Regions from separate parts of the Shewanella litorisediminis genome, predicted to be linked through region 3. Evidence: predicted binding sites of a transcription regulator. Region 3 holds the regulator's gene; each other region holds the start of a gene.
What was found. The regulator MetJ, encoded in region 3, represses methionine synthesis genes. The targets are predictions, from matches to a motif close to TAGACGTCTAGACGTCTA.
Positions count from the first base shown of each region.

Region 1: metE (5-methyltetrahydropteroyltriglutamate--homocysteine S-methyltransferase) is a predicted target of MetJ. The motif match lies at 6,405-6,422, and genes of this name have one in related genera.
Region 2: metK (methionine adenosyltransferase) is a predicted target of MetJ. The motif match lies at 3,181-3,198, and genes of this name have one in related genera.

Region 1 is NZ_CP069213.1:3,111,127-3,121,704, forward strand. Features, by position in the region: gene JQC75_RS13680 (GGDEF domain-containing protein) at 1-1,662, shown strand, start outside; gene JQC75_RS13685 (substrate-binding periplasmic protein) at 1,659-2,465, opposite strand; gene queG (tRNA epoxyqueuosine(34) reductase QueG) at 2,607-3,764, shown strand; gene JQC75_RS13695 (dodecin) at 3,761-3,970, opposite strand; gene metE (5-methyltetrahydropteroyltriglutamate--homocysteine S-methyltransferase) at 4,060-6,330, opposite strand; gene JQC75_RS13705 (LysR family transcriptional regulator) at 6,495-7,394, shown strand; gene JQC75_RS13710 (HDOD domain-containing protein) at 7,482-8,213, opposite strand; gene JQC75_RS13715 (GDSL-type esterase/lipase family protein) at 8,372-8,968, opposite strand; gene JQC75_RS13720 (TonB-dependent receptor) at 9,051-10,578, opposite strand, start outside.
Region 2 is NZ_CP069213.1:3,244,360-3,254,937, reverse strand. Features, by position in the region: gene JQC75_RS14305 (EAL domain-containing protein) at 1-1,495, shown strand, start outside; gene JQC75_RS14300 (hypothetical protein) at 1,500-1,817, shown strand; gene metK (methionine adenosyltransferase) at 1,985-3,136, opposite strand; gene tkt (transketolase) at 3,517-5,508, shown strand; gene epd (erythrose-4-phosphate dehydrogenase) at 5,629-6,645, shown strand; gene JQC75_RS14280 (phosphoglycerate kinase) at 6,727-7,908, shown strand; gene fba (class II fructose-bisphosphate aldolase) at 8,041-9,108, shown strand; gene JQC75_RS14270 (protein adenylyltransferase SelO) at 9,249-10,578, shown strand, end outside.
Region 3 is NZ_CP069213.1:3,667,776-3,678,353, forward strand. Features, by position in the region: gene JQC75_RS16240 (bifunctional aspartate kinase/homoserine dehydrogenase II) at 95-2,488, opposite strand; gene metB (cystathionine gamma-synthase) at 2,502-3,662, opposite strand; gene metJ (met regulon transcriptional regulator MetJ) at 3,878-4,192, shown strand; gene JQC75_RS16255 (sulfite exporter TauE/SafE family protein) at 4,256-4,993, shown strand; gene JQC75_RS16260 (conjugal transfer protein TraF) at 5,012-6,205, opposite strand; gene nrfD (NrfD/PsrC family molybdoenzyme membrane anchor subunit) at 6,345-7,307, opposite strand; gene JQC75_RS16270 (4Fe-4S dicluster domain-containing protein) at 7,310-7,876, opposite strand; gene phsA (thiosulfate reductase PhsA) at 7,890-10,172, opposite strand.

The sequences.
Region 1 (10,578 bases), 560 kb from region 3:
GCACTCTGTTGGTCACCCGACCTGACCAAAGAAAATGCTCTGGATAAGGCTTTGAATTATGCCAATGAACAGCTTGCGCTGCCCATGGTTCAGGCTGATATCCCCAGCCAAGCCGATTTGACACTCTGCCGTGGCTGGCTATTGCAGGAAAAAGGCGTCATGGCCGACGCCATGAGTGATTACAACCGCTCGGTTGCCCTCGCCTATCAATCGGAAGAACCCCGTCTCATAGCCGATAGCCGCAGCCTCAGGGGCGCCCTGCTTTCTTATCAGGGTAACTTTGCCGATGCACTGGAAGATCTCATCACCTCCCAACATCTTTACGAAAGCCTGAATCAAACCTACTGGGCCAGATACAACCTCCTTGAGCTTGCTACCAGTTATCGCCGTTTCGGCGACCCGGCCACGGCTATTCGTTACTACGAAGATCTCCTGCAAAAGTACACAGAGATAAAAGACAGCTTTGCCATTGTGGGGGTAAAGGCCGAAATGGCCATGGCATATGAAACCCTGGAAGAATATGACAAGGCACTCATCTACTATCGTGAGGTACTGGCAAGCTGGGAAGCGCAAAAAGATCCCGTCAACATTGCCGCCACCCGGGTAAACATGAGCGGTACCCTCATTAAGCTTGGCAGGTTGAAAGAGGCAAAGGCCGAGTTAGAGCTGGCCTTTGCGGATGTAAAACCAGAGCATGTGGGCTTCTATGCCTTCAAGCACTTGTTTATGGCTCAAATTTTGCTCGCGGAGGGTAAACCCATGGATGCTTTGCCGCTGCTGCAAATTGGCGAAGAGAGTTTCCGCAATGTGGAAAACAGCCGTGGATTAGCCGAACTCTATGCCACCAAAAGCCAGGCCTATGCCGCCCTCGAAGACTGGGCCAACGCATTTTATAGCCTTGAGATACAGAACTCGCTCCATACTCAACTGGACAGTCAGCTGCAATCTCAGCGCACCACAGAGATGCGCACCCGATTCGATACCGACAGAATAGAAAATGAAAACCGCCAGCTGATTGCATATCAGCGGTTGCGGGAAAAAGAGATGGCCATATTGCAGGAAAATAAATTGCTGCAATTCACCATTATTATCATGGGCATTATTATCCTCAGCATAGTGTCTATTTTTGCCTATAAGCAGGCACAGCGCTCAAAGCTGATGGAACGGCTGGCCCTTACTGATCACCTGACGCAACTGGCCAATCGCCGACATACCTACCATGAAGGCGAGGCTATGTTCCGAAGCGCCAGGCCAGGCAGTCCACTCTCGGTTATCCTGTTTGATGCCGACCATTTCAAAAAAATCAATGACCATTTCGGCCATGATGTTGGTGATAAGGTACTGATAGCCATGGCTCAAAGCAGCGTTGGGCAAATGCGTAAAGGCGATTTGGTCGGCCGTATCGGGGGGGAAGAATTTCTGGCGCTGCTGCCACACACTACCCTGGAGCAGGCCGTGGAAATTGCCGAACGCCTGCGGTTAACCATAGAAACCACGGATTTGTCAGAGGTTGCTCCCGGCCTTGGTATGAGCATCAGTGCCGGTGTTGCCACTTTGGACAGCAGTCGGGATAAAAACTTTTCCAGTTTCCTTAACCGGGCCGATCATGCGCTGTACCGCGCAAAACACAATGGCCGTAACCGGGTAGAGAAAGAGGATTAATCTTCCGGCGTCAAATGCCAGAGAATGTGGCTCTGAGTATTTTCTACCGGCATGTTGAACCACCGCTCATAGAGCTCGGCAAAACCGCCCTCTTCCTGAAAGTCAGCGAGCGCCTGATGCCATTGCTGCACCGTCAATGCAGGTGTGCCACGCGAAAACGCAAGATAAAGCTCCACCCTCTCCAATTCAAACAACGGGGTAATCGCAAACTCTGTTGTACCGGCCTGACTCAGCAACATACTGACGGCCAAATCCGCCTGACACCAGTAGCGAACTCTTCCTGCCAGCAGTTGCCTCAGGGACTGCAACGGGTAGCTGGATACTTCAACGTTTTTTACCCCGCTTTTTTTGAGGATCCGTTCAGAAGGCGAACCCCGATATACCCCCAAACTGCCATACTCAGCAGCCGCATCCAGGCTTGTGGGTATGTCGGTATCTGTCGCCAGCTTGTACACCTTAATCCTCGCGGTCGCGATAGGCCCCACAAAATCAAACTGACTGCGCCTCGAATCTCTGAGCGCTGTGGAAAACAGTAATATATTGGGGAGCTGAGACGCCACACTGTAGGCCCTGGCCCAGGGCAATACCTCTATGTTGGCCCCTTCATTCAGCCGGGCCTTTAAATGCTCAACCAACTCCACCGCATAACCCGTGGCCTTCTCACCTTCAAGGTAACTCAGTGGTGGCAAGGGTTCCGTCAACAGGCGCAGCCTTATCGGAGCAGTGGGGTCTGCCGCTTCTCCTTTTGCCATCAACGAAAAACACAGCAGGGCAGTAAGCAGCAAATAGCATGTATAGCCCAATCGATGCATTCCTTAACCTCAACGCCAGCCGGTTTAACTCCAGCATAGCGGCCAAAACGCAGACAGACCAGCAAAGCTTTGCCTGACGCTGACGGCAAAAACTGCTACTATCCGCCCGAGATTGACTATCTGCTTAAGCCAATGACTTCAACCCCCTCTCACGCCCAACTCAGCGACCTTGCCCGGCTAATCAAAGACTGGGGCAAAGCACTCGGCTTTTCGGGGCTGGGGATCACGGACACTGATTTATCGGCCGAAGAGCCCCGATTCCTTGACTGGCTGGCCAAGGGGTATCACGGTGAGATGGCCTATATGGAAAGCCACGGCCTGATGCGTACCCGAGCGCAGGAGCTGCACCCCGGCACCATCAGGGTTATCGCAGCGCGCATGGATTACCTACCCGAGAACGCCGGATTTGCCGCAAACCTGCGCGATCCCAATCTTGGCTATATTTCCCGCTACGCCGGTGGCCGCGACTATCACAAGCTCATACGCAACCGATTGAAAAAGCTCGGCGAGCAAATCGATGCCTGGCTTGACGAACGTGGCTTTGCGTCGTCAAACTTTCGCCCTTTTGTCGACTCTGCCCCCATTCTTGAGCGGCCGCTGGCTGAAAAAGCAGGCCTTGGCTGGACCGGCAAGCACTCGCTTATTCTTAATCATCAGGCTGGCAGCTGGTTCTTTTTGGGAGAACTGCTGGTTAACCTGCCGCTGCCCATAGACATTCCCATCGCCAACGATTGTGGCACCTGCGTGGCGTGCATCAAAAGCTGCCCAACCGATGCCATAGTCGCGCCCTATGTAGTCGATGGCAAACGCTGTATTTCCTATCTCACCATCGAGCTTCAGGGCGCTATCCCGGAAGAATTCCGCCCATTGATGGGTAATCGCATCTATGGCTGCGATGATTGTCAGCTGGCCTGCCCGGTCAACAGTGGCTCGCCGCTTTCCAGCGAAGCCGACTTTCAAACCCGGCAGCCACTCAAGTTGCCGTCGCTGCTTACGCTGTTTGCCTGGGATGAGCAAAGCTTTTTACGCCAAACCGAAGGCAGTGCCATTCGCCGTATTGGCCATAAAAGGTGGCTGAGAAACATCGCTGTGGCGCTGGGGAATGCCCCGGCAAGCCCCGATATCCTGAACGCCTTACACGCGCGCCTCAGGGATGAAGACGTGGATGAGATGGTAGCCGAACATATACATTGGGCCATCAAGCGTCAGCAAAGTGGCCTGACTGAAGAGAGCCGCAAGACGGCGCGCTTGGTGCGCGCCATCGAAAAAGGCATGCCCCGGGACGCCTAAGGCGTGTCCAGCGTAAACCCGATTTTCACTGTCACCTGCCAATGGGCTATCACACCTGCCTCAAGGTGACCGCGGGTTTCAACAACCTCGAACCAACGCAAATGATGCAGTGACTGCGCCGCCGCAGACACCGCATTACGAATCGCGTCATCGCTGCTGAGGGTAGAGGAACCTGTGACTTCAATTATCTTGTAGACATGATTCATGGCAAGCCTCCTTAAGGCGAGGGTGCCGCATTAAGCTGCAACCCCGATGATGTTCCCTCAGTATAGTCCCTGATTTCACGGGTAAGGATTCATCCAAGGCGTCGACGCAGCTCGCGGGAGGCATCCACCATGTTACGAAGTGCTGGCTCCACCTCATCCCAGGTGCGCGTCTTGAGGCCGCAGTCCGGGTTTACCCAAAGCTGCTTGAGCGGAATCCGCTTGGCCGCCCTTTCCATCAGCGCCACCATGGCCTCCACGTCCGGCGTGTTGGGCGAGTGGATATCGTACACGCCCGGGCCAATCTCGGCCGGATACTCAAAGTCTTCGAAGGCCCGCAGCAGCTCCATGGCCGAGCGGCTGGTCTCGATGGTGATCACATCGGCATCCATGGCGGCAATGGCAGCTATGGTGTCGTTAAACTCGCTGTAGCACATGTGGGTGTGAATTTGGGTGTCATCCCGCACGCAGGCAGCGCTGAGCTTAAAGGAGTCCACCGCCCAGTCGAGATACGTCTGCCAGTCGCCGCGGCGCAGCGGCAGCCCTTCCCGGAAGGCCGGCTCATCAATCTGGATAATGGCGATGCCCGCCCGCTCCAGATCCGCCACTTCATCGCGAATAGCCAGCGCAATCTCCTTGCAGATGGTTTCGCGGCTGATATCTTCCCGGGCGAAAGACCAGTGCAGAATGGTCACAGGCCCGGTCAGCATGCCTTTCACCGGCTTATCCGTAAGGCTCTGGGCGTACTCAGCCCAGTCCAGCGTCATAGGTTTTGGACGCGACACATCACCGTAAATCAGAGGCGGTTTCACGCAGCGGCTGCCATAACTCTGCACCCAACCATTTTTGGTAAAGCCAACGCCGTCGAGCTGCTCCCCAAAATACTCCACCATGTCGTTACGCTCGGCTTCACCGTGGACCAGCACATCGATACCAAGCTTTAATTGGCGGTCGATGGTATCGCGGCACACCTGCTTAAGCTGGTTGTCGTACTCGAGGGCGCTGATTTCACCTTTACGGGCACGGCTTCTCAGGGCGCGGATAGCTGGCGTCTGGGGAAAGGAGCCTATGGTGGTGGTAGGCAAGAGTGGCAATTTAAGCCGCTGTTGCTGCTGTTGCTGACGAACCGGAAACGCACTTTGACGCTCATAATCCGCGCAGGAAAGCGCAGCAAGGCGCGCAGCAACGGCGGCATCGGCGGCCTGGGCACGTTCGGCGCGGCGGGCCACGCACTCGGTGGCAATAGCGGCAGCCTCAGCGCCGTTGGGCACAGTGAGCAGGGTATTGAGGCTTCTCAGTTCCAGCAGCTTTTGTTTGGCAAAGGCAAGCTGGCGCTTGAGTTCAGGCTTAAGGGCCGTTTCGACATCAAGGTCCACCGGTGTGTGCAGCAGCGAGCAGGAGGTCGCCAGCCACAGGCGTTCACCAAGGTCTCTTGCCACCGGGGCAATGCGCTCAGCAATCAAATCCAGATCTGCGGCCCACACGTTACGGCCGTTGACGAGGCCCAGGCTCAGCACCTGCTGCTGTCCAAGCCTGGGCAGAAATACGTCTAGCTGCTCGGGGGCCGACACCAGGTCCAGGTGCAAGCCGGCCACCGGCAGCGCCTGAATAATCCCGGCATGGTGGGCTACTGAGCCATAGTAGCTGGTCAGCATCAGCTTAACCGACACGCAGGTAAAGGCCTGATATGCGGTTGAAAACGCCGCCAGCCAGTCTGCGTCAAGATCGAGTGCCAACACGGGCTCTTCAATCTGTATCCAGGTCACGCCCTGGGCGGCAAAGCGAGCAAGCAGCTCAACATAAGCCCCCAGCAGCTGGGGCAGCAGGCTTAACTTATCAAACTCACTGCCGTAGGCCTTAGACAAATACAGGAAAGACACGGGCCCGAGAATGCAGGGTTTGGGATCGTAGCCCAGTGCTTTTACTTCTTCGACTTCATCAAACAGCTGGGTCCAGGCAATGGAGAAGGCTTGGTTGGCGTGAAGCTCTGGCACTATGTAGTGATAGTTGGTGTTGAAATACTTGGTCATTTCCGCTGCGGCGGCCGCTTTACCACTTGGCGCACGGCCTCGGGCAACCCTGAACAGGGTATCCAAATCAACCTTGTCACCATCGCGATGGCGAACAGGAATGGCATTCAGGGTCGCCGCCAGGGTCAGCACCTGATCGTAATAAGCAAAGTCCCCCACGGGCAAACGTTCAACGCCAGCGTCGGCCTGCCACTGCCAATGGGTCTGACGCAATGCCTTGGCCTGCGCGAGCAGCTCATGCTGGGACAACTCTCCACGCCAGTATTGTTCGAGGGCGAATTTCAGCTCACGGCGACGGCCTATTCGTGGGAAGCCAAGACTATTTAATTGCATATTGTATACCTTGTTGGTTTAATATGAGCACATTTCAAAGAGGAACACCTGTTAAACAATTTTTAATAGGCGTCTGGACGTCTAGAAGTTTATTGTGGTAGTCTTCTGGCAAGCAAACGAATTGCGTTCACGGGCAACATGAACAAACTTCATGTGGAGTAGAGATGATAGAGCTAAGACACCTTCGAACCCTGATGGCACTGAAAGAGAGTGGCAGCCTTGCGGCCGCGGCCAAAAAGCGTTTTGTGACCCAGTCAGCCCTGTCTCATCAGATTAAAGAGCTGGAAACCCGCATCAACTCCCCTGTGTTCGTGAGAAAAAGTAAGCCCCTGTCTTTTACTCAGGAAGGCGCCAAACTGCTGAATCTGGCAGAAGAAATTCTGCCTCGGGTGATGGAAACCGAGTTTGTATTGAAGAAAGGCCTGGAAACCGATGCCCATTTGCTCAAGGTCGGCATCGAGTGTCACAGCTGTTTTCGTTGGCTGATGCCGGTGATGGAAGCCTTCAGGACTGAATATCCGAATGCGGATTTGGACTTGTCCAGCCGTCACCTGTTCGACTCACTCAATGCGCTGGAGTCCGGTGAGCTGGACATAGTACTGACATCCGATCCCGTACCCGGGCATCAACTGGCCTATCAGCATCTGTTTGATTTTGAGGTGCGCCTGGTGGTTGCCAAAGAGCACCCGCTGGCGAGCAAGAGCCAGGTACTGCCGAAAGATCTGGAAGGCTTGCCCATCATCAGCTACCCGGTGCCACTGGAACGTCTGGACCTGTTCCGACTGTTTCTGGAGCCTGCCGGCGTGGTGCCCGGAGTACAGAAGAGCTGCGATCTGACCTCGGTACTGTTTCAGCGCATCGCCTGCCAGGATGGCATTGCCGCCCTGCCCAGCTGGTCCATCAGTGAAGCACAGGGTCTGAGCCTGAGCAGTTTGCGTCTCGGAGCCGAAGGGCTGAAGCGCCCCTTGTTTGGTGCCTATCGCCGTGGCAGTGCCAACTCCCGCCAAATACAACGCTATCTCGAACTGGTGGCAGCAGAAGGCTTGGCCCGCCAGTCACAGTAAGTTCGTCTGTTAAACCGCCCACACCCGAAATTATTCATATAAAAAACGCCTGCAATTGCAGGCGTTTTTATATGTTGTTCTGTGAACTCATAGGGGATTAAGCAGCAAACCGCGCATCGACAATACCCTGCGCAACACCAAGCCGGCTGAGTTGGGGTTGCGGGTCTGGCGCAGGTTGTGGGCAATCATAAACTCTTCTTTGAGTTCTTCATCGAGCCCAAGTGAGTCAAAGGCTTCCAGTGTCAGGGTTTGCTGCTGGGTATCTATGATTTGCTTGATAATGCCCAAGGGGAATGACTCTTCCGATTCGGCATTGAGATACGCAAAGGCTGTCAGAGCAATCATCTGTCCGAACACGCTGAAGAGTGCCAGGGTTTGTACTTCGTCCGGGTCAATATTGTTGCTTACCAGATCTTTAAGGCTGTCCACCGCAGATGCGGCAATGCTTTCGGTCAGGCGCCAGTATCCCAGTACCAGCTTCTTATAAGGCTGCGGCAGCTCATCGAGGCGCTCTTTCAAATAAAAGCTGAACGCGTAGCGATAAATGTTCACCTGCCCCAAACGGATAAGCGCATCCTTCAAGCTGCGGTTTTTAGTGTTATTGGCGGTTCCGCCCACGTGAGCCGTGGTGCTTCGCCACAATAAATGCGCCGCAAGCGCCGGATCGCTGGAGACAATATCCACCACATTACGCACATCGCCGTCGGCAAGGATGGCCTTTTTCAGTGGAATAAGGATCCCCCTGCGGCCTAATACCTGCTCTTCATTGGCGATGATCGCCCTGATTTGAGAAAAAACCTGATGCTCAAGCTCAGTCATGAAACTAACCTATTTTTGTCCGGGCAATCAAAAAGGGACTCAAGTTTGGCCTTAGCAATAAACCCGCCCTGGCTGTTATTACCGGGGAATTTACCCATAAAATCCTGCCCATGGTCAAGCTGATTTCCGTCCGTTTCAGCATTTTTCGGGGAGCAGCCTCAAAAGGCTCCACTCTCCCTCGCGAGCTGGTAAATTTCTTCAGCTAAAAGCTGATATCCGGCGTCATTTAAATGAACTGTGTCCGATTTCATGGCGCTTTGTGACAGCAGCTGCGGCAGCGTATCCTCAAGCAGTGGCAGAGAAAATTGCTCAGCCAGTTCCTGATACAAGGGTAATGGAGATAAAAACACCTTTCGGTCTGGCACGGCAATCAGGAGCACAGGCACCTGCCTTCCCTGAGCTTCCCTAATCATAGCTTCCAAATTGCGCTTAAGCTGTGCTTTATCTTGATTTCTGAGGATATCGTTGCCACCTTCCATCAAGATGAGCAAATCCGGTTGGGTCTCATCGAGCAATTCCCCGATCCGCGTCAGCCCCTGGGCTGTGGTTTCCCCCGATACGCCGGCATTAATCACTTCGCAGCCGCACAAACGGGCAAGGTGCGCCGGGTAATCCATCCCCTCACGCGCGCCAACCCCAAAGGTTAGGCTGTCACCGAAAGCCAATATGCGGGCATTGTTGCCCAGAAAGGGCAATTGTGGCCCACCGCAGGCAGACAAAAACAACAGGACGAACAAGACTGACAGGATACGCACTTTGTACTCCCCGGACTAATCCGTCTGTTATCGCCCAAAAAAAAGCCGGACACAAGTCCGGCTTTTCAATTTCAGTGGCTTATCAGTATCTCAGCCCCAGCGTCAGGCTCACCTTGCGCCCTTCACCGGGGTAATAACCATTGCCCCAGTCACTGTAGAAACCCGATGCGGCATACGCTTCATCGAACAGGTTATCCACTCTCAGGGTGGCACTCAGGGCATCCTTACGGAAACTGACTGCGGCATTGGTCAGCCAAAAAGAATCGAGCTGCTCGCCCACATTGGCGTTGTCCCCTTCCACAAAACGCTCACCCGTGTAGGCAGCATCCACGTACGCCGACCAATGCTCGGCAAACTGGGTAGAGACATACATACGGCCGCTGTGTTTGGCGACCCATGACAGCGCCTTACCCTCATTGAGACCTGCGGTAAATTCGGCATCAGTATACTGGTAGTCGGCGCCCAGGCTGATGGCATCGTTCAGCTGCCAGTCCCAATCCAACATGGCACCATATCGGCGCGACTCATCGGCGTTGATGTTGGCCCCCGGGAAATAGCCACCCACGGGCGTGTCGGCGCTGGGGTCAAACACGATTTCATCTTCCAGGCTTAAACGGTAGAGGCTCAGGCGCAATGCCTGCTGAGCGCCCTGATAGTCCCAGCCTGCTTCATAGCTGCGACCGGTTTGAGGCTTTAGGCTATCCTGGCTGGTGTAGGCCTGCTCATCCACCTTGGCAAAACGGAAGTTATCTTCAGCGCGCAGGTAGAGTCTGTGTCCCTGCAGTGGACGGTAGTTCAAGCCAAGCTCAAGCGCATGGGCGTCATTATCCAGCTTGCCACCCTGTGGAAAGGTATTTTGATCGCGAATATCGTCCTGAACTTCGGCGTAGCGGCCACCCACCACATAACTCAGAGACTTGGTCAAAGGCACCGACGCCTGGGCAAAAGCGGCCCAGAGTTCCTGGGTGTTGCCGCGTTCCATATAAGCCGAGGTAAATTCAGATTCGCCTCGTGACAGGTCCAAACCTGTTACCAGCTTGAGTTCGCCATCGTCAGTCTGGTAGCGGCCAATCGCTTTGGGAGAAAGGCTGATGAGTTGGCGCTCGGTTTCACCCGCACCGCCCCAGCTGATGTAATTGACCTGAGTATCACTGGCATCCAGATCCGCGGCCAATGTCCAATGTTCGGTCAGGTTGTGCTCATATCCCAGTCGGCCGGCCTTGGTCAGATTATGCTGATAGTCGCTGCTGTTGGCGGCGTTTGCCTGACGGGGATTGGCGTCGAGTTCCTCTGCGGAGAGAGAACCTGCAAGTTCGCGGTCATCATCGTAATAGGACGCTTCTGCAAAAAAGCGCTGCCCATCGCCACGGTATTCAAGGCGGCCCAGCACAGAGCCTGACTCGCTGACGGCATGGTCACGGTAGTTATCGCTCTTATCGAAGTTGCCACCCACAAAGAGATTCCAGCGCTCATTCAGCGCCGCCGAAAAATCCATGGCAGTGCCAAGGGTGCTGAAACTGCCGCCAGTGAGCGAGGCGCCGCCGGTGCTTTCCTGACTGCGCCTGGTAATGATATTGATGACGCCGCCAACGGCCTGATCGCCATAGAGC
Region 2 (10,578 bases), 420 kb from region 3:
TATGCTGTTGCTGCTCGGGATCTCGCCCATGGTGGATGCCGTGGGTGAACTGGGCCCGCTTGGGCAAATCATTTTCCGGGTACTGCTGACACACATACTCTGGTGTTTTGGTGTACATGGCGATAATGCCTTCCTGCTGCTGATTGGCGATGATAATGGGCTGCAATTCCTGGCGCCCAACCTGACCTTCAGCGCATTTATGGATCTCTTTGTTTTACTTGGAGGCAGTGGTGCCACCATTCCGCTGCTGATTGCCATCTTTTTGGAAAGCCGCGACGAGCAGAGCCGGCACCTGGCCAAAATTGCGGTGCCTTTCTCGGTGGTAAACATCAATGAAATCCTGATTTACGGTTTACCAGTGGTCTTTAACCTGCGCCTTGCCATCCCCTTTGTTCTGCTGCCCTGCCTGAATGTGCTCATTGCCTGGTCAGTGATTTCCGCCGGACTTTTGAGTTTTGATGGCAAACCCTTTCCCTGGGTGACACCTCTGTTTTTAAATGGCTGGATTGCATCCGGCGGTTTTGCCGTCGTGGTGCTGCAGCTGTTACTGGTCGTGGTCGGGGTATTCATCTATCGGCCATTTATTCGGAAATACAGTGCCTTCGCCGATGCCAATCAATACGACCGTGAACTTATCAAACGCACTGAATTACAAACGGATATTGAGCGCATGTCCGAGCGTCAATATAGTCGTAATCAGTCTGAATCCCTCGCCGCCAGTCGCAGTCTGGAGCGTACGGTTCGCGAGGTGCTGAGCGGTGAACTTCTGGTGCACTATCAACCAAAGCTCAAGCTGCCCGGGCAGGAAGTGGTTGGTTTCGAGGCGCTTTTGAGGCTTAAGGATGCCGACGGCAACATAAAGGGCCCCTGGTTTATTGATAACTTCCAGCGGGCGGGTTACTCCCACGTGATAGACCGCTTTGTGATAACTACGGTGGCGGAGGATTTGCGGCGCTGGCAGGCGGCCGGCTTTTCACCCAAGGTGAGTATTAACCTCGATCCCAACAACTTAAACGATGTGCTTATGCTCGACAGGCTGCGCACCACCCTGGGGGAATTTGCCCATCAGGTCGAAGTGGAAATCCTCGAGCGGGCATTTATGCGGGATCTGCAAGGCATTAACCGCGCCATTGCCCAATTGCAGACGTTGGGGTTCCGATTCTTGCTGGATGACTTCGGCACGGGATTTTCCAGTCTCAGTCTCTTGACCCAGATCTCCGTGGATGGCATCAAGCTTGATCGGAGCATCCTTGGCAAAACCGATACCGATCAGGGTAGGGTGCTTTACCGGCAAATTTGCCAGCTGTGTAAATCCCTGGGGTTCCAGCTGGTGGCCGAGGGGGTTGAAACGCCCTCGGAGGCAAGCTTCGTCGGTGATGCGGGTGTGGATTATGTTCAGGGGTGGTTGTATGCCAGGGCATTGCCACAAGCCCAGGCAATGGAATATGCGCTCAATCATGGCAAAATAACCCCTAACGATTTGGACACCATCTGACACCATGCAACATATCCAACAGCTGTTAATGCCTTACCAACAACATTCTCTCAGTGCCTGGGACAGATTGCGTCTCGGTTACAGCCTCTGTGTACATGGGGGCGTCGAGGTTAAGGCCTTTCGGGGCGGGGAGCCTGAGGCTTATTGGCTGCAAGTACCCGAAGGTCATGTGCATTGTGGTGCCCTTCATGCTGCCAGTACCGCTTGGCAATGGGACATCACGCCGGGTGGCACTCTGGAGCCTTTGAAGCTGGAAGCCGTGCCAGAAAGCCAGTTGGGGTTTTTATTGGTGCAGGCGGCGCACTTTGACCACTGCTACTAGTCGACCACAGCTACTAGTCGACCACAGCGACGGGTAGACCACAGCCACGGGTAGACCACAGCCAACGGCTGAATTGCCTCGTGCCGCGCTGGCGTGATGCATTCAGGGGTTGAGCCAGACATAAAAAAACCGCCTTGCGGCGGTTTTTTTCATGGGCGAGCGTCTGATTACAGACCCGCGTCTGCGCGCAGCGCTTCGGCCTTGTTGGTTTGTTCCCAAGGGAACTCGTTACGGCCAAAGTGACCGTAAGCGGCAGTGGCCTGATAGATAGGACGTGCCAGGTTCAGCATTTCGGTCAGGCCATATGGGCGCAGGTCGAAGTGCTGGCGTACCAGGGCAATCAGCTTATCTTCCGGCAGCTTACCGGTACCGAAGGTCTCGATGCTGATAGACGTTGGCTCGGCTACACCGATGGCGTAGGACACCTGGATTTCACAGCGGTCAGCGAGACCCGCGGCCACAATGTTTTTGGCAACATAGCGGGCGGCATAGGCAGCAGAACGGTCAACCTTGGATGGGTCTTTACCGGAGAAGGCGCCACCACCGTGACGGGCCATGCCGCCGTAGGTGTCAACGATGATCTTGCGGCCAGTCAGACCACAGTCACCCATAGGGCCACCGATAACGAAACGACCGGTTGGGTTGATAAAGAACTTGGTGTCCTTGTTCAGCCACTGGGCAGGTACCACAGGCTTGATGATGGTTTCCATCACGCCTTCCACCAGATCAGACTGAGACACAGAGTCACAGTGCTGGGTAGAAAGTACGATGGCATCAATACCCACAATCTTGCCTTCGTCGTAGGCGAAGGTGACCTGAGACTTGGCGTCGGGGCGCAGCCAGGACAGGGTGCCGTCTTTACGGACTTCTGACTGACGCTTAACCAGTGCGTGAGCGTAAGTGATAGGGGCTGGCATCAGCACGTCGGTTTCGTTGCTGGCGTAGCCGAACATCAGACCCTGGTCACCGGCGCCCTGTTCACGTGGATCGGCACGGTCAACACCCTGGTTGATGTCAGGAGACTGCTTACCGATGGCACTCAGTACCGCGCAGGAATCGGCATCGAAGCCCATGTCAGAATGCACATAGCCGATTTCGCGTACGGTTTTACGGGTCAGTTCTTCGATATCGACCCAGGCAGAGGTAGTGATTTCGCCACCCACCATCACCATACCGGTTTTCACGTAGGTTTCGCACGCTACGCGGGCCTTGGGATCCTGCTCCAGGATTGCATCAAGCACAGCATCGGAAATCTGGTCTGCAATTTTATCGGGATGACCTTCTGAGACCGACTCAGAGGTAAACAAGTGTTTTGCCATGTTTGGAATATCTCGACTTTTTAAGCGTTAAACGTGTAGAAGCATCTACATCTAGACGGCCATTTTAGTTGAAATTACGTTCACGATCATCCCCCGGATCAGAAAATTTAGTGCCAATTGTGACCAAGATAGGACTGGGTGAGGGGACTGTTTTATAGAGAAAATCAATTACTTTAACAAATTCAGGGTGATAAAGGCCTGGTGTGCTGTGGTTTCTTCCATGTGTTTTTGTATGCGACCAGCGAAAGAAGCCCCCGATAGCGCCTCACTGGTTTTGCCAGCCGTCAATATGGAAATTTAAATTTGCGTCCACAAGCCCTGTTAAGGGAAAATATGTGCCCACAATTGCCCGAAAAGCCTCAATACAAGCAGGAGAGAGCATGTCTCGTAAAGAACTCGCCAACGCTATCCGCGCACTCAGCATGGACGCCGTTCAAAAGGCCAACTCCGGTCACCCCGGTGCCCCAATGGGGATGGCAGATATTGCCGAAGTCCTTTGGCGCGGTCATCTGAAGCACAACCCCACCAATCCACAGTGGGCCGATCGCGACCGTTTCATCCTCTCCAATGGCCACGGCTCCATGCTGCACTACTCGCTGCTGCATCTGGCCGGTTATGACCTGTCTATTGAAGATCTTAAGCAATTCCGTCAGCTGCACTCACGCACCCCAGGCCACCCTGAGTACGGTTATGCCCCTGGTATCGAAACCACCACAGGTCCTCTGGGGCAGGGCATCACCAACGGTGTGGGTATGGCCATTGCCGAGAAAGTGCTGGCTGCTCAGTTCAACCGTGACGGTCACGACATCGTTGACCACTACACCTATGTGTTCATGGGCGACGGTTGCTTGATGGAAGGTATCTCCCACGAGGCTTGCTCTCTGGCAGGCACCCTGGGTCTGGGCAAACTGATTGCCTTCTGGGATGACAACGGCATCTCCATCGACGGTCACGTTGAAGGCTGGTTTACTGACGACACGCCAAAGCGTTTCGAATCTTACGGCTGGCACGTGATTGCCGGTGTTGACGGTCACGACAGCGACGCCATCGATGCTGCCATTAAGGCTGCCAAGGCTGACCCACGTCCAACCCTTATCTGCTGTAAAACCATCATTGGCTACGGCTCGCCAAACAAGTCCGGTTCACACGACTGCCACGGCGCGCCACTGGGCGATGCTGAAATCGCTGCTGCCCGTGAATTCCTGGGCTGGAAGCACGACCCATTCGTTATCCCAGCTGATATTTATGCCCAGTGGGATGCCAAAGAAGCCGGTATCGCCGCTGAGAAAGCCTGGGGCGAAAAATTTGCTGCCTATGCCGCTGCTTACCCAGAGCTGGCCGCTGAATACCAGCGCCGCGTGAAGGGCGAACTGCCTGCCAACTTCGGCACAGAAGCTCAGGCTTACATCGAGAAGCTGCAGAACAACCCTGCCAATATCGCTTCCCGTAAAGCCTCACAAAACGCTCTCGAAGCCTTTGGTGCCATGCTGCCTGAATTCCTCGGCGGCAGTGCCGACCTGGCCCCATCCAACCTGACCATGTACTCAGCCTCCAAGTCCATCACAGGTGACGACGCCAGCGGTAACTACCTGCACTACGGTGTGCGTGAGTTCGGTATGACCGCCATCATCAACGGTATCGCCCTGCACGGTGGCTTTGTGCCATACGGCGCCACCTTCCTGATGTTTATGGAATATGCCCGTAACGCCATGCGTATGGCTGCCCTGATGAAGGTGCAGAACATCCAGGTTTACACCCACGACTCAATCGGTCTGGGCGAAGACGGCCCGACTCACCAGCCGGTTGAGCAAATGGCTTCTTTGCGTGTGACTCCAAACATGAGCACCTGGCGCCCATGTGATCAGGTTGAATCTGCCGTGGCCTGGAAATACGCCATCGAGCGTAAAGACGGCCCAACCTCGCTGATTTTCTCCCGTCAGAACCTGGCGCAAATGCCACGCAGCGCCGAGCAGCTGGCCAATGTCGCCAAGGGTGGCTACGTGCTGGTCGACAGCGCTGCTGCGCCTGAGCTCATCATCATCGCCACCGGTTCTGAAGTTGAGCTGGCAGTGAAGGCCCAGGCCGAACTGACCGCCAAGGGCAAGCAGGTGCGTGTGGTGTCAATGCCATCTACCGACGTGTTCGATAAGCAGGATGCGGCTTACAAAGAAACGGTTCTGCCTGCCAGCGTCACAAAACGTGTGGCAGTGGAAGCGGGTATTGCCGATTACTGGTATAAGTATGTGGGCCTCAATGGCCGCATCATCGGCATGACCAGCTTCGGCGAGTCAGCGCCAGCCAATCAGTTGTTCGAAATGTTCGGCTTCACCGTCGACAAGGTGGTTGCTGCCGCCGAAGAGCTGCTGGGTTAATACTGACGCGAGCAAGGTGGCAGCTTAGCTGCCACCGGTCTGACCGGCGTTGCCGGTCAGCCTCTGTCGGCAGGGGAGCCGACAGGGTTTTCACCCTCCCCAGAGGATTTGCTCACCACTATGATCCGTGTTGCTATCAATGGTTATGGCCGCATCGGCCGCTCCGTACTGAGGGCGCTTTATGAGTCCGGCAAACGGGGCCAGATGCAGCTGGTCGCCATTAATGAACTGGCCAAGCCCGAGGCCATAGTTCACCTGACCAATTACGACACCACCCACGGCCGTTTCCATACCCGTGCGACCCTCGATGAAGGCATGATGCATCTGGGGGATGACGCCATTCGTTTGCTGGCTGTTGAAGATGCCGCCGCGCTGCCTTGGCGTGAGCTGGATGTGGATTTGGTGTTCGAATGCACCGGCGCCCTCAATGACAGGCAAAGCGCCGAAGCCCATATTCATGCCGGTGCCCGCAAGGTACTGATAAGCCACCCATCGTCTGCCGATGTCGATGCCACCATCGTCTTTGGTGTAAACGACGCCAGCCTCAAAGCCACAGATACCGTCGTCTCCAACGCCTCCTGTACCACCAACTGTCTGGTGCCTGTGATTGACGTGCTCGACCGCCATTTCGGCGTGAAGAGCGGCGCCATCACCACCATTCACTCGGCCATGAACGATCAGCAGGTGATTGATGCTTATCATGACGACCTGCGCCGTACCCGCGCCGCCAGTCAGTCGATTATCCCGGTGGACACCAAGCTTGCCAGGGGCATCGAGCGGATTCTGCCGCAGATGAAAGACAAGTTTGAGGCGATTTCGGTACGGGTGCCTACCATTAATGTCACCGCCATCGACCTTTCGGTGACCCTGGATACCCGGGTGGATATCGCTACCGTCAACGCCGCGCTCAAGGCAGCCGCCGATGGCAGCGCCAGCGGCATACTGGGCTATACCGACGAGCCTCTGGTATCATGTGACTTTAACCATGACCCGCGCTCCAGCGTGGTGGATGGTACCCAGACCCGTGTCAGTGCCGGGCATCTGGTGAAAATGCTTTTGTGGTGCGACAACGAGTGGGGTTTTGCCAACCGCATGCTCGATACCGCCCTGGCCATGGCCGCCACACAGGCCGATTGACCCTACTGGATAATGAAGAAGAGCAGGGACAAGCTTTTCTCACAAGAATTTGTTTTTGATTAAAAATAAGGAAGCAATACCATGACAATTATCAAAATGTCAGACCTGGATCTTAACGGCAAGCGCGTGCTTATCCGTGAAGATTTGAACGTGCCTGTGGCCGATGGCGTGGTGACCAGTGATGCCCGTCTGCGCGCCTCGCTGCCCACCATCAAGCTGGCGCTGGAACAAGGTGCCGCGGTAATGGTGATGTCTCACCTGGGCCGTCCCACCGAAGGCGAGTACAACGAAGAGTTCTCCATGAAGCCTGTGGTGAACTACCTGACTGCCGCGCTGGATTGCCCGGTGCGTCTGGTCAGCGACTACCTCGATGGCGTTGATGTGGCCGTTGGCGAAGTGGTTGTGTTCGAAAACGTGCGCTTCAACAAAGGCGAGAAGAAGAACGACGAGGCTCTGTCGAAGAAGATGGCAGCCCTGTGTGACGTCTACGTGATGGATGCCTTTGGTACCGCGCACCGCGCCGAAGCCTCCACCAACGGCGTGGGTCTGTATGCCCCTGTCGCTTGTGCCGGCCCCTTGCTTGCTGCTGAGCTCGATGCTCTGGGCAAGGCGCTGGACAACCCGGCCCGTCCTCTGGTGGCCATTGTGGGTGGCTCCAAGGTATCAACCAAGCTGACCGTGCTTGAGTCACTCTCCGGCATCGTTGATCAGCTGGTGGTTGGCGGCGGTATCGCCAACACCTTTATTGCCGCTGCCGGTAATCAGGTCGGTAAGTCACTGTATGAAGCTGACCTGATTGATGAAGCCAAGCGTCTGGTAGCCAATGCCCAGAGCCGCGGCGGCGATATCCCTGTACCTACCGATGTGGTGGTGGGGAAAGAGTTCAGCCCAACTGCGGTTGCTACCTTGAAAAACGTCAGCGACGTGGCCGAAGACGATATGATTTTCGATATAGGTCCAGACAGTGCTGAGGCCCTGGCTGCCATCCTCAAGAATGCCGGTACCATCGTATGGAACGGCCCTGTGGGTGTGTTCGAGTTCGACCAGTTCGGTGAAGGCACCAAGCGCATCGCCCAGGCGATTGCCGAGTCTTCAGCGTTTTCCATCGCCGGTGGCGGCGATACTCTGGCGGCCGTTGACAAATACGGTATCGCCGACAAGGTGTCTTACATCTCTACCGGTGGCGGCGCCTTCCTTGAGTTCCTCGAAGGCAAGGAGCTGCCAGCCGTGGCCATGCTCACCGCCCGTGGTGCCAAGGCATAACACTGCAACACATTACTATTATTAGAAGAAACCGCCTCCCGGGAGACCGGGAGGTATAAAAATCAGTCCAAACGATAGCGACCTCGGTGACCCAAGTTCAGCATGGATGTCACCCTATTAATGGAGTAAAAAATGGCCCTTATTTCCCTACGTCAACTGCTGGACCACGCTGCAGAGCATGGTTACGGTGTGCCTGCGTTCAACGTGAACAACCTTGAGCAGATGCGCGCCATCATGCAGGCGGCCGAAGCTACCGACAGCCCTGTGATTGTTCAGGCCTCTGCCGGTGCCCGCAAGTATGCACGTCCTCAGTTCCTCAAGTACCTGATGAACGCCGCCCTCGAGCAGTATCCTGATATCCCTGTGTGTATCCACCAGGACCACGGCACCCACCCCGACGTGTGCCAGCGTTCTATCCAGCTGGGTATGAGCTCGGTGATGATGGACGGCTCCTTGATGTCTGACGGCAAAACCCCGGCTTCTTACGAGTACAACGTCGACGTGACACGTAAGACCGTGGCATTCGCCCACGCCTGTGGTGTGTCTGTTGAAGGTGAAATCGGCTGTCTGGGTAGCCTGGAAACCGGTACTGCCGGTGAAGAAGATGGTATCGGCGCCGCTGGTGTGCTGAGCCACGATCAGCTGCTGACCACCGCCGAAGAAGCCGCGCGCTTTGTGGCCGACACCCACGTGGATGCCCTGGCCATTGCCATCGGTACCAGCCACGGTGCTTACAAGTTCAGCCGCAAGCCTACCGGTGACGTGCTGCGTATCGACCGTATCAAAGAAATCCACGCCCGCATCCCCAATACCCACCTGGTAATGCACGGTTCTTCTTCTGTACCCCAGTACTGGCTGGAAATCATCAACCAGTACGGTGGTGACATTCCTGAGACCTACGGTGTGCCTCTGGAAGAAATCGTGGAAGGCATCAAGCACGGCGTGCGTAAGGTGAACATCGACACCGACCTGCGTCTGGCCTCTACCGGCGCGGTACGTAAGTTCCTGGCCGAGAACCCAAGTGAGTTCGACCCACGTAAGTTCCTCAAGGCCTCCATGGAAGCCATGGCCGATATCTGTACCGAGCGCTACGAAGCCTTCGGCTGTGCCGGTATGGCATCAAAAATCAAGCCGCTGTCACTGCAGGCCATGTACAAGCGTTATCAGACCGGCGAGCTGGATCCGAAGATCAACCTCTAATCGCTCTGAACTGAAAAAGCCCGCCATTGCGGGCTTTTTTATTTGGCTATCTGTCATAAGCGGGTAAATGTGCGCTTTTGCTTATGCTCGCCGGACAAACGGGTTAGCATTAGCCCATCGCCGTTATGTCGGAGCAGAGGATGTCCAAGGTGTTTTCCCCGTTTCAATTCGATAACAGTTTTGTCCGGCACATGGAGGGCTTTTTTGAGCCCTGGCAAGGGGCAAGGGTTCCTGCGCCCGCCATGGTGTGTTTTAACCAGCAGCTGGCTGAAGAGCTTGGGATGGATGCCGACGCCATGGAAGACAGCCGACTGGCTGCCTTCTTTTGCGGCATGCTGACCGCAGAAGGCAGCGAGCCTGTTGCCATGGCCTACGCGGGCCACCAGTTTGGGGGCTTTTCGCCAAGGCTGGGGGATGGCCGTGCCTTATTGCTTGGCGAAGTTAAAGACATTTATGGCAGGCGTCGCGACCTGCACCTTAAAGGGTCGGGGCGTACGCAGTTTTCCCGTGGCGGTGACGGCAAGGCGGTGCTCGGGCCCGTGCTTCGCGAATATCTGATGGGGGAGGCCATGCATGCCCTGGGTATTCCCACTACCAGAGCGCTGGCGGCCGTAACCACGGGTGAAGACATTTACCGCGATGGCATCAAGCCCGGCGCGGTGCTGGCGCGGGTGGCATCGAGCCATATCCGGGTGGGGACCTTTGAATACGCGGCTGCGCGCGGTGACCATGAAGGGCTGCGAGAACTCGTTAATTACAGCCTGAAGCGCCACTATCCCGAGCTTGTGAGCGATGAAGCGCCGGCTCTTGCGCTCCTCAATGCGGTGTCTCGGGCACAGGCAAAGCTGGTGGCCAGGTGGATGGGCATAGGCTTTATTCATGGGGTAATGAATACCGATAATGTCACCATTTCCGGTGAAGCCATTGACTATGGTCCCTGCGCCTTTATGGACACCTATGATGCCCGCACCGTGTTCAGCTCCATCGATCACGACGGCCGCTACGCCTATGGCAATCAGCCTGGCATTGCCCGCTGGAATCTGGCCCGCTTTGCCGAAGCCCTGCTGCCGCTGTTGGCGGAGGATGAAACCGAGGCGCTGGCCCATGCCCAGTCGGTGCTCGATGGCTTTGCCGAGGTGTATACCAACGAATGGCTGGCGGTGTTTGCCGCCAAGTTCGGCCTGAAAACCGTACAGGACGGCGACCTTGAACTCTTTATGGACTTCCTGACGTTGCTCGGTGAGCTGAGGCTCGACTTTACCCAGGCGTTTCGTGCCTTGGCGGACAGTGCCAATAGTGCAGCCCCTGGTGGAATCGAGGCCCTGACGCCCGATAGCTCAAGGCTTGCGCCCTGGCTTGCCCGCTGGCATGAGCGGCTCGGTCGTGAACAGACGTCTGAGGCGGTATCAGCAGCACAAGTAAGGACCTTGATGCTGAGCGTCAATCCCGTTTATATCCCCCGCAATCACT
Region 3 (10,578 bases):
TTAAAAAATGGCCCGATCTTGTCCTTTTCGCGAACAGAAGGCGGAAAAAACACAGGGACTCAAAAGAGTCCCTGTTATTCAATATGTTACAAAATCATTCCTGTAAGAGATCCCGACAGATCTGCACCAGATCTGACTGAACAGCTGCGGCAGTTACCTCACGGCCAGCGCCTGGCCCTCGAATAATCAAGGGATTACCCTGATAGAAAGTACTGCGGATCACAAACACATTATCACCCGGGGTGAGATTGGCATAAGGGTGAGCCCTATCAACCCACTGCAAACCTACGCGGGCCGTCAGTTGACCACCGGCTCTGTCCAGTGCTGCGATATAGCGCAGCACCTTGCCCTCGGCCGCTGCAGCGGCCAGTGCTTCTGCCATGGGGGTATCGAGTTCATCAATGCGGGCAAGAAACTCATCCAGCGGCAGCTCCGCCAGATGCTGGGGCACAGGGGACTCCACCTCAATATCATCCAGCTCCAAATCCAGGCCGATTTCCCGCGCAAGGATGAGCAGCTTACGCTGCATATCGCGACCAGAAAGATCGTCCCGGGGATCCGGCTCAGTGATTCCAAGACCACGGGCCTCAATCACCAATTCCGAGAACGGACGCTGGCCGTCATAGTGCTCAAAAAGCCAACAAAGCGTACCGGAAAAAATCCCCCCCACGGCCTCAACGCTGTCACCACTGTTGTGCAAATCGTTGAGCGCATGCTGCACAGGCAAACCGGCACCACAGCTGGCGTTGTAGCGCCAATAGAGTCGACGGTTACCCAGTTGCTGCTTGAGATCGCGATAAAAGGGCAAGGGGCCTGAGCCTGCCAGCTTGTTTGCGCTGACCACATGTATGCCACGGGCAAAGAATTCAGGGTATTGGAGTGTCAGGCTGGCACTGGCACTGATATCCAGCGCAACCAGCTCATCGCAATTGAGCGTCGACAAGGCATCGAACAACTGCTCGTACTGCCAGTCGGTGGCGTACTCCTCAAACTCGGTTTTCCAGTTATCCAGGTGCACACCGGTATTATTGATGTAGGCGCGGGATGAACTGACCAACCCCACCAGTTCAATACGGGCTTCGAGTTCACGGCACAAACTGCTTTGCGCCCGGCGAAACAGGCTGACCCAGGCTTCGCCGATATTGCCCACGCCAAGGAGGATAACCCCGATACGTTTGCGCGGCCCGGCGCAGCGGCGATGCACCTTTTGCGTCAGCAGGTTTACCTGTGACTTGGGTACCAGAGTCACCAAACTCAGACCGTCCTGATACAGGGGTTTGGCTTCGCGACTGAGCAGCCGGGCAAAGCTCCTGCGATAAAGCACAGCATCGGCACTCACCAATGCCACCAGACCAAAATCATCGCTTACAGTCACTTCACCCAGCGCATACGCCTCTGAGTTAGCTTTTAAAAAGGCACTTACCTGCTTAAGATTTTCCGGGGTATACGCCAGCTCCACCCCTCCACGGGAACCCTGCCAATTTGCCAGCGGTGTTAAGCCCGAGGCAGACAGCGCCGCCACCAGGTCATCGGCGTCGCCCTGGGTTGTGAGGCTAAAGAGCGCCACTTCGCAGAGGTTAGTCACCACGGGGGCACTGGCCTGAGAGCTGGTTGGGGCAACCAAAGTGAAGTCGGTGTGGGGCGCATAGCTTGAGCGCACCGCCATGCTCACCTGAGTATTAAACAGTGGCTGCAGAGTACGGCTGTGCAGCACAGGCGAACCCAGACGTGCCAGACGGTCTGCCTCAGCCAGGGACATGCTCTTGAGCAGCTTGGCATCATTAATCTTGTTCGGGTCGGCGTTGAACACCCCTTCCACATCGGTCCAAATGGTGACCCGTTCGATATCCGCCAGACTGGCAATCAGGGTGGCGGAAAAGTCTGAGCCGTTGCGACCGAGCAGCAGGGTTTCACCGGCGGGGTTTGCGCAGATAAACCCCGTGATAACGATGCGTTCGTTTTCATGTTCGGCCAGCATGGCCGCCACTTTTGCACGGGATTCCTGCTCACGGATATTGGGCACAGCCCCTTCATCGGCCACCAGTATGCTGCAGGCATCCACATGGCTTGCTGCCACGCCGGATTCACGCAACAGCGCCGCCATCAGCCTGGCAGACCAACGCTCACCAAAGCTCACCACATGGCTGGTCTGGTAATCGTTCAGGGTATCCAGTGATAAGAGGCTGACCAGCTGAGCCTTATCGGTGGACAGACGCTCACGCAGATAACGGGCCTGCTCGGCACTCAGTAACTGCTCAATCAGGTTTTGCTGATAACTTATCAGTACCTGTAACTCTTCCTGCCACAGCGCTTTGGCATCACGCAGCGAAAGCAGCTTATACAAAAAGTTGGTGGTTTTACCGGCGGCGGACACCACCACCAGGTCGTCGCTGTGTCCCTGAGTCAACAGGATATGGGCCACGCGGCGGTAACAATCGGCATCGGCCAGACTGGAGCCACCAAACTTATGCAAATGACAACGCGCCATCACTGACTCCTATTCAACAGGCTGCTACGGCAGCCAGGCCGGCTTTGATATCGGCCACCAAATCTTCTGCATCTTCAATCCCCACCGACAGGCGCAGCAGGGTGTCTTTAATTCCGGCCTCGGCGCGGGCTTCTGGCACCATGGCCCTGTGGGTCATGGTGGCGGGCACGGCCACCAGCGACTCCACGCCGCCCAGGCTTTCGGCCACACTGAAGTGCTGTAAGGCTTCGAGGAAGGCCACCACTTCTTTTTCTCCGCCCACCAGTTCAAAACTCAGCATAGCGCCAAAGCCTTTTTGTTGCCGCGCGGCAATGTCGTGGCCCGGGTGGTCGGCAAGGCCCGGGTAATACACCTTGCTCACCTGGGGGCTGTTTTTCAGTACTTCCACTATGCGCTGGGCATTGGATTGATGCTCACGTACCCGCACGCCGAGGGTACGAATGCCACGCAGGGTAAGATAGCTGTCAAAGGCGCTGCCAGTAAGGCCCAGGGTGTTGGACCACCAATGCAGGGTCTCCCCAAGCTCGGCATCTTTGGCAATGACGGCGCCGCCCACCACATCGCTGTGACCGTTGATGTACTTGGTGGTGGAGTGGATCACTATATCGGCGCCCAGCAGCAAGGGTTGCTGCAAAATCGGTGACAGGAAGGTGTTGTCCACCACCACCAGGGCGCCGACCTTGTGGCTGGCGTCACTGATGGCCTGAATATCCAGCACCCGCAGCAGTGGGTTGGATGGGGTTTCGAGCCACACCATGCGCGGCTTTTGGGCTATGGCCTGCGCGAGCGCAGCCTCGTCAGTCTGGTCCACTACCGCCAGCTTAAAGGCGCCTTTTTTGGCGAGGTTGGTAAAGAGGCGATAGCTGCCACCGTAACAATCGTGGGGCACGACCAGGAGATCGTCCGGCCCCAGGAGGCTGGTCACCAGAGTAATGGCGGCCATGCCGGTGCACGTAATAACGCCGGTCGCACCCTGCTCCAGTTCTGCCAGAGCCTCGCCCAGAATACAGCGGGTCGGGTTACCCGAGCGGCTGTAGTCGAATTTACGCGGATTCTTGTGACCATCGAAGGAATAATTGGTCGATAAATAGATGGGAGGAACCACGGCACCGTGCTGGGTGTCGCTCTCTATGCCTTGACGCACCGCGATGGTGGCTGCTTTGCGCTGTGTCATTCTGTACTCCTCCGATGTTACCGCACGGAAATAAAGATGTCTGGACGGCTAAATTTACCTAAGCACTGTCGACAGGTCAATAGGCATCAAGACGTTTAGACGTCTAAACGTAAGAAAATCTATTGATGTTTGGGGTGATTTCGCAGCAATAATTTGACTGTAGTTTGTAAGGGTTTAAAATCTGCTGCGAATTTTGGAATAAATCAGGTGAGTCAATGACTGAGTGGAATGGCGATTACATCAGCCCCTATGCTGAGCACGGCAAAAAGAATGAGCAAGTGAAAAAGATCACCGTGTCCATTCCTTTAAAAGTGTTGAAAATCCTCACTGACGAACGTACCCGTCGCCAGGTTAACAACCTTCGTCACGCCACCAACAGTGAATTGCTGTGTGAAGCATTTTTGCATGCCTACACCGGCCAGCCACTGCCAAACGACGATGATCTGTCCAAGGACAAACCCGACTCTATCCCTTCAGAGGCCAAGAAGCTGATGGATGAGATGGGCATCGAATGGGAAGACATGGAGTAAGCCTCCCTTCCACACCAGCACAAGGACCCCGCCGGGTCCTTGTGTCGTTTCAGGAGTTGGTAAATGTTGTCCGATCCTCTCACTCTGGTGTTGGCGCTGCTGATTATTTTCAGTGGCGCCCTGATCCAAAGCCTGATTGGTTTTGGGCTTGCCGTGGTTGCAAGCCCGCTGCTGTATCTGGTTGAGCCCGAGCTGGTACCTGTCCCTGTTATCCTGATGGGCTTTTCCATTGCCCTGCTTACGTTACTCAGGGAGCGCAGCGCCCTTGAGTTTGCCGGTCTTCAATATGCCCTGCTGGGGCGAGTTCCCGGCGGCATCCTCGGTGCCGGCCTGCTGCTGATGGCACCCCAATCCATATTGGGTCTTGCCATTGCCGTGATTGTGGCGCTGGCCGTGATGCTGAGCCTGATGAAAATCAGCGCACCTATCAACCGCCTGACTCTGTTTATTGCTGGCACGGTTTCCGGCGTTTTTGGCACCATAGCCGCCATTGGTGGACCGCCAATGGCGATTCTGTTGGCAGGAAAAGATCCCAACAAGTTCCGAGCGGCCCTGTCGGCATTTTTTATTTTCAGCTCATTGATTGCCTTGAGTATTCTGGCATTTGCCGGCCTGGTTACCGCGGCACAGCTCCAGTGGTCACTCATTCTGTTGCCCGCGGTATTTTGCGGCTATTGGGTCGCAGGTCGCCTTCTGGGACGGGTCGATAAACAAAAAACCAGAGTCGCGACCCTGGTTCTTTGTTCAATCAGTGCACTGGTGCTGGCGACCAAGTCGCTGCTCGCCCTGCTGGCAAGCTAATGCCAAACCTCTTGCGACTCAGAAGTGATAGGAACTTTGCAGTACTGCGCCCAGGGTATCCTGTTCTCCCCACATGCCGGCCAAATCCAGTTTAAAGCCAGACCCTATCTGAAAGCCGGTACCGAACGAATAAAGATCTGCCGTCATGTCATTGAGATCCTGACGGTAACCCACCCGCAGCGATAGCCAGTCCAGCGCCTGCCACTCGGCTCCCAGACGCCAATATTTGGTGCCCTCCAGCCCAACAAACTTCTCATTGTCCATCAGGTCCAGGTCTGAGCTCAGCTGCCAACTGCCAGTTTGAAACGCGGCACCAAAGGTGACCATGGGCCCGGCCCGGTATGTCGCACTGACCCCTTCTGACTCTATGGTATCCAGCTCACGCTCAATCAGGTTCCGGCCCACCAGCCCCAATGTCAGTCCTTCCATGGGCATCATGGCAATACCGGCATCCAAATTAAACCCTGAGTCGTCGTTACGATAGTCGTCGCTGTCAAAATCACCGGCATCGAAATTGTTGGCACTGACGGCATAGTTAAAACTGTCGAGCCGCTGCAGTTTAGGGGTCAGGCCTACGGTAACGGGCATATTGACTATGGATAACGGCAAACTGACCGAAAGCGCCAGTTCAGATGAGGCACCGGCAATCACCCGTCCCTGGGAGGTTAAGTCTTCCAGTGCCGGGGGAGCCTGCGGATCCAGGGCTTCCAAAAGTTGAATATCGGCATCGCTGATATCGGCTAAGGCAATCCCATCAATGTAGCTGCGGTAATACACACCCCAGCTTATTCCCTTGGTAGGCATGGCAAAACTGAATCCAATACCGCCAGAGGCATAAGCGGTATTGCCGTCCAGTCCGCGCAAATCACCCAGCAGCGCCTGACGAAAACTGTCGATGGCAGCTGCGTCACCGCGGTTAATCGCCGCATCCAGGCCATCGTAGTTGTCTTCGAGGGTATCGAACTTGTCGGTCATGTTGTCCTTGTCAGACACCTCGGCCCCAAGCACAGGAATAAGCAGCCCGAAATCCCCTTCGGTATAACCGGGCAGAGACAGGAGCGCCGGGTTCATCCAGGGTGCGGCCTCCAAACTGGCCGACGCCACACCCGTGCCCCCCAAGGCATCACTGCGGGCTTCAAATACATCCTGGGCAGCAAAACTGTATGGGCAGAGTATCAGCCCCAATGAGGCTGCGATGGGTTTCATCTTCATGCTGTTCTCCCTGATTTTTCTATTTTTGACCCGGCAACAGTCATATAAAAGCGTAGTTCAGGGCGGAACAAAGGGCGGCGATATCATCATAAAAAAAGCCCGCAAACGCGGGCTTTTTTCTACTAATCGATTAGCGCAATCAGGACAGATAAGATTGACCGGCGTAAAGGATGAAATGCCGAAGCGCAAGTACCCCAATCAGGCTGGCACAGGCCGCTGTCACCATCACGCTGCGACCATGTTTTCCGCTAAGACGCATCAGCAGCGGCACACCAAAGCCGATGGCGACCACCCCAATCCAGAACACCGATGCCCAGAGCCCGTCCGAGAGTGACGCCAGCGCCGCTGCCGCTGCGCCGCCTTTAAAGTAAAGCGCGGTAAACAGCATAAACAGGAACAGCATTTCCATGCCCATCACAGGCAGTTCAAAGGCGTGCTGACGCTCAAGGTCGCCCGAGGGTTCGCCGGTATGCTTATCGCCGCCAAACATCAGTACCGCCAGTAAGCTGTTGGCCGCCGCGCCCGCCGACAGGCCAGACACCAAAAACAGCGCAGGCAGCACCGCGGTATTGAGCATCGGATACGCATTCATGGCGGAAATCAGGAAGCCGGTATAAGCCCCCACCACCAGCGACAGCACAAAGAGCGCACCTTCAAGCATGCCGCGAAGCTTGCCAAGGCTATCGGCAAGGCCAGCGAGGAAGCCCAGACCACACTTTGGCAGCTCATCTCTGAACACCACCAGGGCATAGGCAAAGGTCAGCGGAATGTAAGCCAGGAGCGCTATCACCCCAATCGACATCACGGAGCTTAAGTTGTAGTTAATCAAAATCAGCCAGAAGTGGAACGGCTTGGTCAGGTCAAACACCAGACACAGCATCCCAAGGCAAATGGCGATGGGCGCAATCAAGGCAGCGGCCTTGAGCACGGCGCTTTCAGCACGGCTCTGGCCACCTCCCTGGGTTTGGCCGCGATACCAACGCAGACCAATCCCCATCAGCAAACTGCCCGCCGACAAACCGGCCATAAAGAGGTACACCGCAATCACCCAATGCCAGGTAATGCCGTCGTACTGACTCATATCACCCCAGATATTGTTCATAATCAGATACCTCCACGCTTGGCTGGAATACGGTACAGCCTGGGTTTGGTGCCAAGATGTGTCTTGTCCTGATAGCTCACCTTGGTGGCAAGCAGTTTGGATACCTCGCTGCCTGGGTCGGCCGCATCACCAAAGCACAGGGCATCGGTGGGGCACACAGTCACACAGGCGGGTTGTTCACCCCGGGCAAGACGGGTTTCTTTACAGAAGTTGCATTTATCGGCCACCCTGGTTAGGGGGTTCATAAAGCGCACCTTGTAGGGGCAAGCTGCCACGCAGTACATGCAGCCCACGCACTTGTCGGCCTTGATGGACACAATGCCATCGTCGCCCACATAGGCGGCGCCCGTGGGGCACACCTTGACGCAGGGCGCATCTTCACACTGCTGGCACGACACCCGGTTGTACTTGAAGTGCAAATGGGGTGCCTCGCCGAAGGGGCCTTCGATGCGAACCTGCAGACGGCTCACGCCATCGGGTACCTGATTGATGCTGCGACAAGCCACGCTGCAGGCCTGACAGCCGATGCACTTGTTCTCGTCGTGCACCATTACATATCTTTTGCTCATAGTCCGGGCCCCCTTATGCCTTTTCCAGGATCACACCCGTGGTGTGCACGTTCATGCCGCAGACCGGCGCCGTCACATTGGGCAGCAGGTTTCCACAGTGAATACCCTTGCCGGTGGCGCGCACCAGCTCGCGATTCTTCGACCCAAACCCCATGTAAGCAAACACGGTATCCGGACGAATGCCCTTGGTGACCAGCGCCTTGCCCTCTTCCACACCCACGCTGGATTTAAGCCGGATGGCATCACCATCCTTGATACCCAGCGCCTCGGCGGTGCTGGGATGCACCCATACCGCGTTGTCCGACATCAGGTTGGCCAACATGGGGATGTTGTGTGTGGCACCATTGGTGTGCACCGCCACCTTGCCCTGAATGAAGTAGAGTTCATCCGGCTGTTTTAAGGTCACGGGTCGGTATTGGATGCCGCCACGGCCCGGGGCCATGGCTTCCACCTTGGGGCTCACCAGCTCAATCCGGCCACTGGGGGTTTTGAACTTGAGCAGACTGGCGTAGCTGCCATCCTCATCCGCGGCATGGGCGCCGGGGTAGGCGGCCACAAAGTCCTGCACCATGGATTTTTCACGCAGCATCAGCGGTTTGCCATAGCTGACAAAGCCCTTCTCCTTGATGTGATTCAAAAGCGCGACATCCTTGTTGGTCTGCAGCAGTTGCAGGGTTTCCATGTTCTCCCAGGGGTAGTACTTTTCCATGCCCATCTTGAGGCCCAGCTCGCGGAAGATTTGCCAGGAAGGCTTGGTATCGCCAATCACGTCCACCACCCGCTGACGCACGTAGTAGCCGGGGCTCTTGCCGGACTTGTCGCTGATCTCTTCATCCCGCTCAAGGTAAGTTGACTCGGGCAGAATAAGGTCGGCCCAGGCGGCGGTCTCGCTGATATACACATCCACCACGGCCACAAAATCGAGCTTTTTCATTGACTCAACCACCTTGGCGCGGTCGGTCATGGTTTGCATCGGGTTAGTGCGGCACATCACCCAACCGTGCAGCTGATAGGGTTTGGCCTCCAGGGTTGCATCGATAACCGACTGATAAATGCCGCCTTCGCTCCACATCATGGCGTACTGCTCGTCCACCTGATCGATGCGCTTTGCGGTTGGCTTTGGCATGTCGGCCACGCCGGGTTTACCCAGTACGGGGGCTACGGCTTCACCGGCCAGCTTGTTGTAACCGGCCGCCTTTTGGCCGAAGTAGAGGCCGCCCTTGCGCTCAAAGTTACCAATCAGCACGTTGGCCGCATACAGAGCCCGGCGCATATCAAACTCTTCCGGGGTGAAGGTGGCACGGTGACCAAAGTCCACCACCGCATGGGGCGCGGCCTTGGCAAATTCCCGGGCGATGCGGCGAATGTCTTTGGCGGGTACATCGGAAATGGCTTCTGCCCACTCGGGGGTATAGGCGCTGACTTCGGCGGCAAAGGCCTCGAAGCCTTCCACATAGCGCTCGATAAAGGCTTTGTCGTAAAGGTTTTCGCTAATCAGCACATGGCACAGTGCCAGCGCCACCGCCACATCAGAGCCGGGGCGAATGGCGTACCACTCGTCGGCCTTGTCGGCCACGATGGAGAAGCGTGGCTCAAACACCACCAGCTTGGCGCGCTTGTCGGTTTGCGCCTTCATCATGGCGCGGGTTTCGGACATATTGATACCTTCGTAAAGGTTATGGCCGAAGTTGATGATGTATTTGGAATTACCCAGATCCCGCTTCACCTTGCCACCGAACATGGCATTGGCCGCTATCACATAAGCGCCGGGGCAGGTGGAGGCATGGGTAAAGGTGTTGGGGCTGCCAAAGGCCTTGGCAAAGTGGAACAGATGGCCCGAAAGCGACCCGGATTTGGAGGAGAAAGCCACGGCTTCGGCGCCGTGTTCGCGGCGAATTTGCTCAAGCCGCTGGGCCAGGATGCTGTAAGCTTCGCTCCACTCAATTTCCTGCCACTTGCCCTCACCGCGCTCGCCGACACGCTTCAGAGGCTTCACCAACCGCTGTGGATCGTACAGCAGGCTGTGTCCGGCGCCGCCCCTTGCACACACCTTGCCGCCAAAGGATTTGGCTGCGGCGTTGCCTTCGATGTACACGGCCTTGCCATCCAGCACCCGCGCCGAAATCGGGCAACGGGTGGAGCACATTTCACAAATACTCGGAATGGCTTTTTCGCTGCCACTGAGGGGCTGTGCCCCCATGGCCGCCAGCGTCCCCGGCAATGCCGTGGCCAGGGCGCACCCCGCTCCGGCCGCACCGGCACCTTTGAGAAAGTCGCGCCTGCAGAGCTCTATCATGGTTTCCTCCAAATGCCCAAAGGGCAGAATGGGATTAGCGTTATCGTTCTTCTGTGGCGAATGACAGGCATTCACCGGCTAATGCCATTGTCGGCAGGGCGTATTGGCAGGGATATTGTGGAAAACCACATAGCGCGCCCCTTTGTGATGCAGGCAACACTAATAAGCTCTCCCTGGGAAAAGGAAGCCTTGAGACAGGAGCGTTGGGGAAATGGGGTAACAGAGAGACTTGGGGGATTGGCAATCGACCGAGGCGGTCAGCTTGATGCTCACGGTTCACTGAAATTGACATGCTGAACAAGGCCGTTAACAAGTCAGCGAAATCGGGTTTCACCCCCTAAAGAGGTAGTTAAGGGAAGGGTGAAGTTCAAAAGTGTCACATGGATCACACGTCGTTAACCAGTGT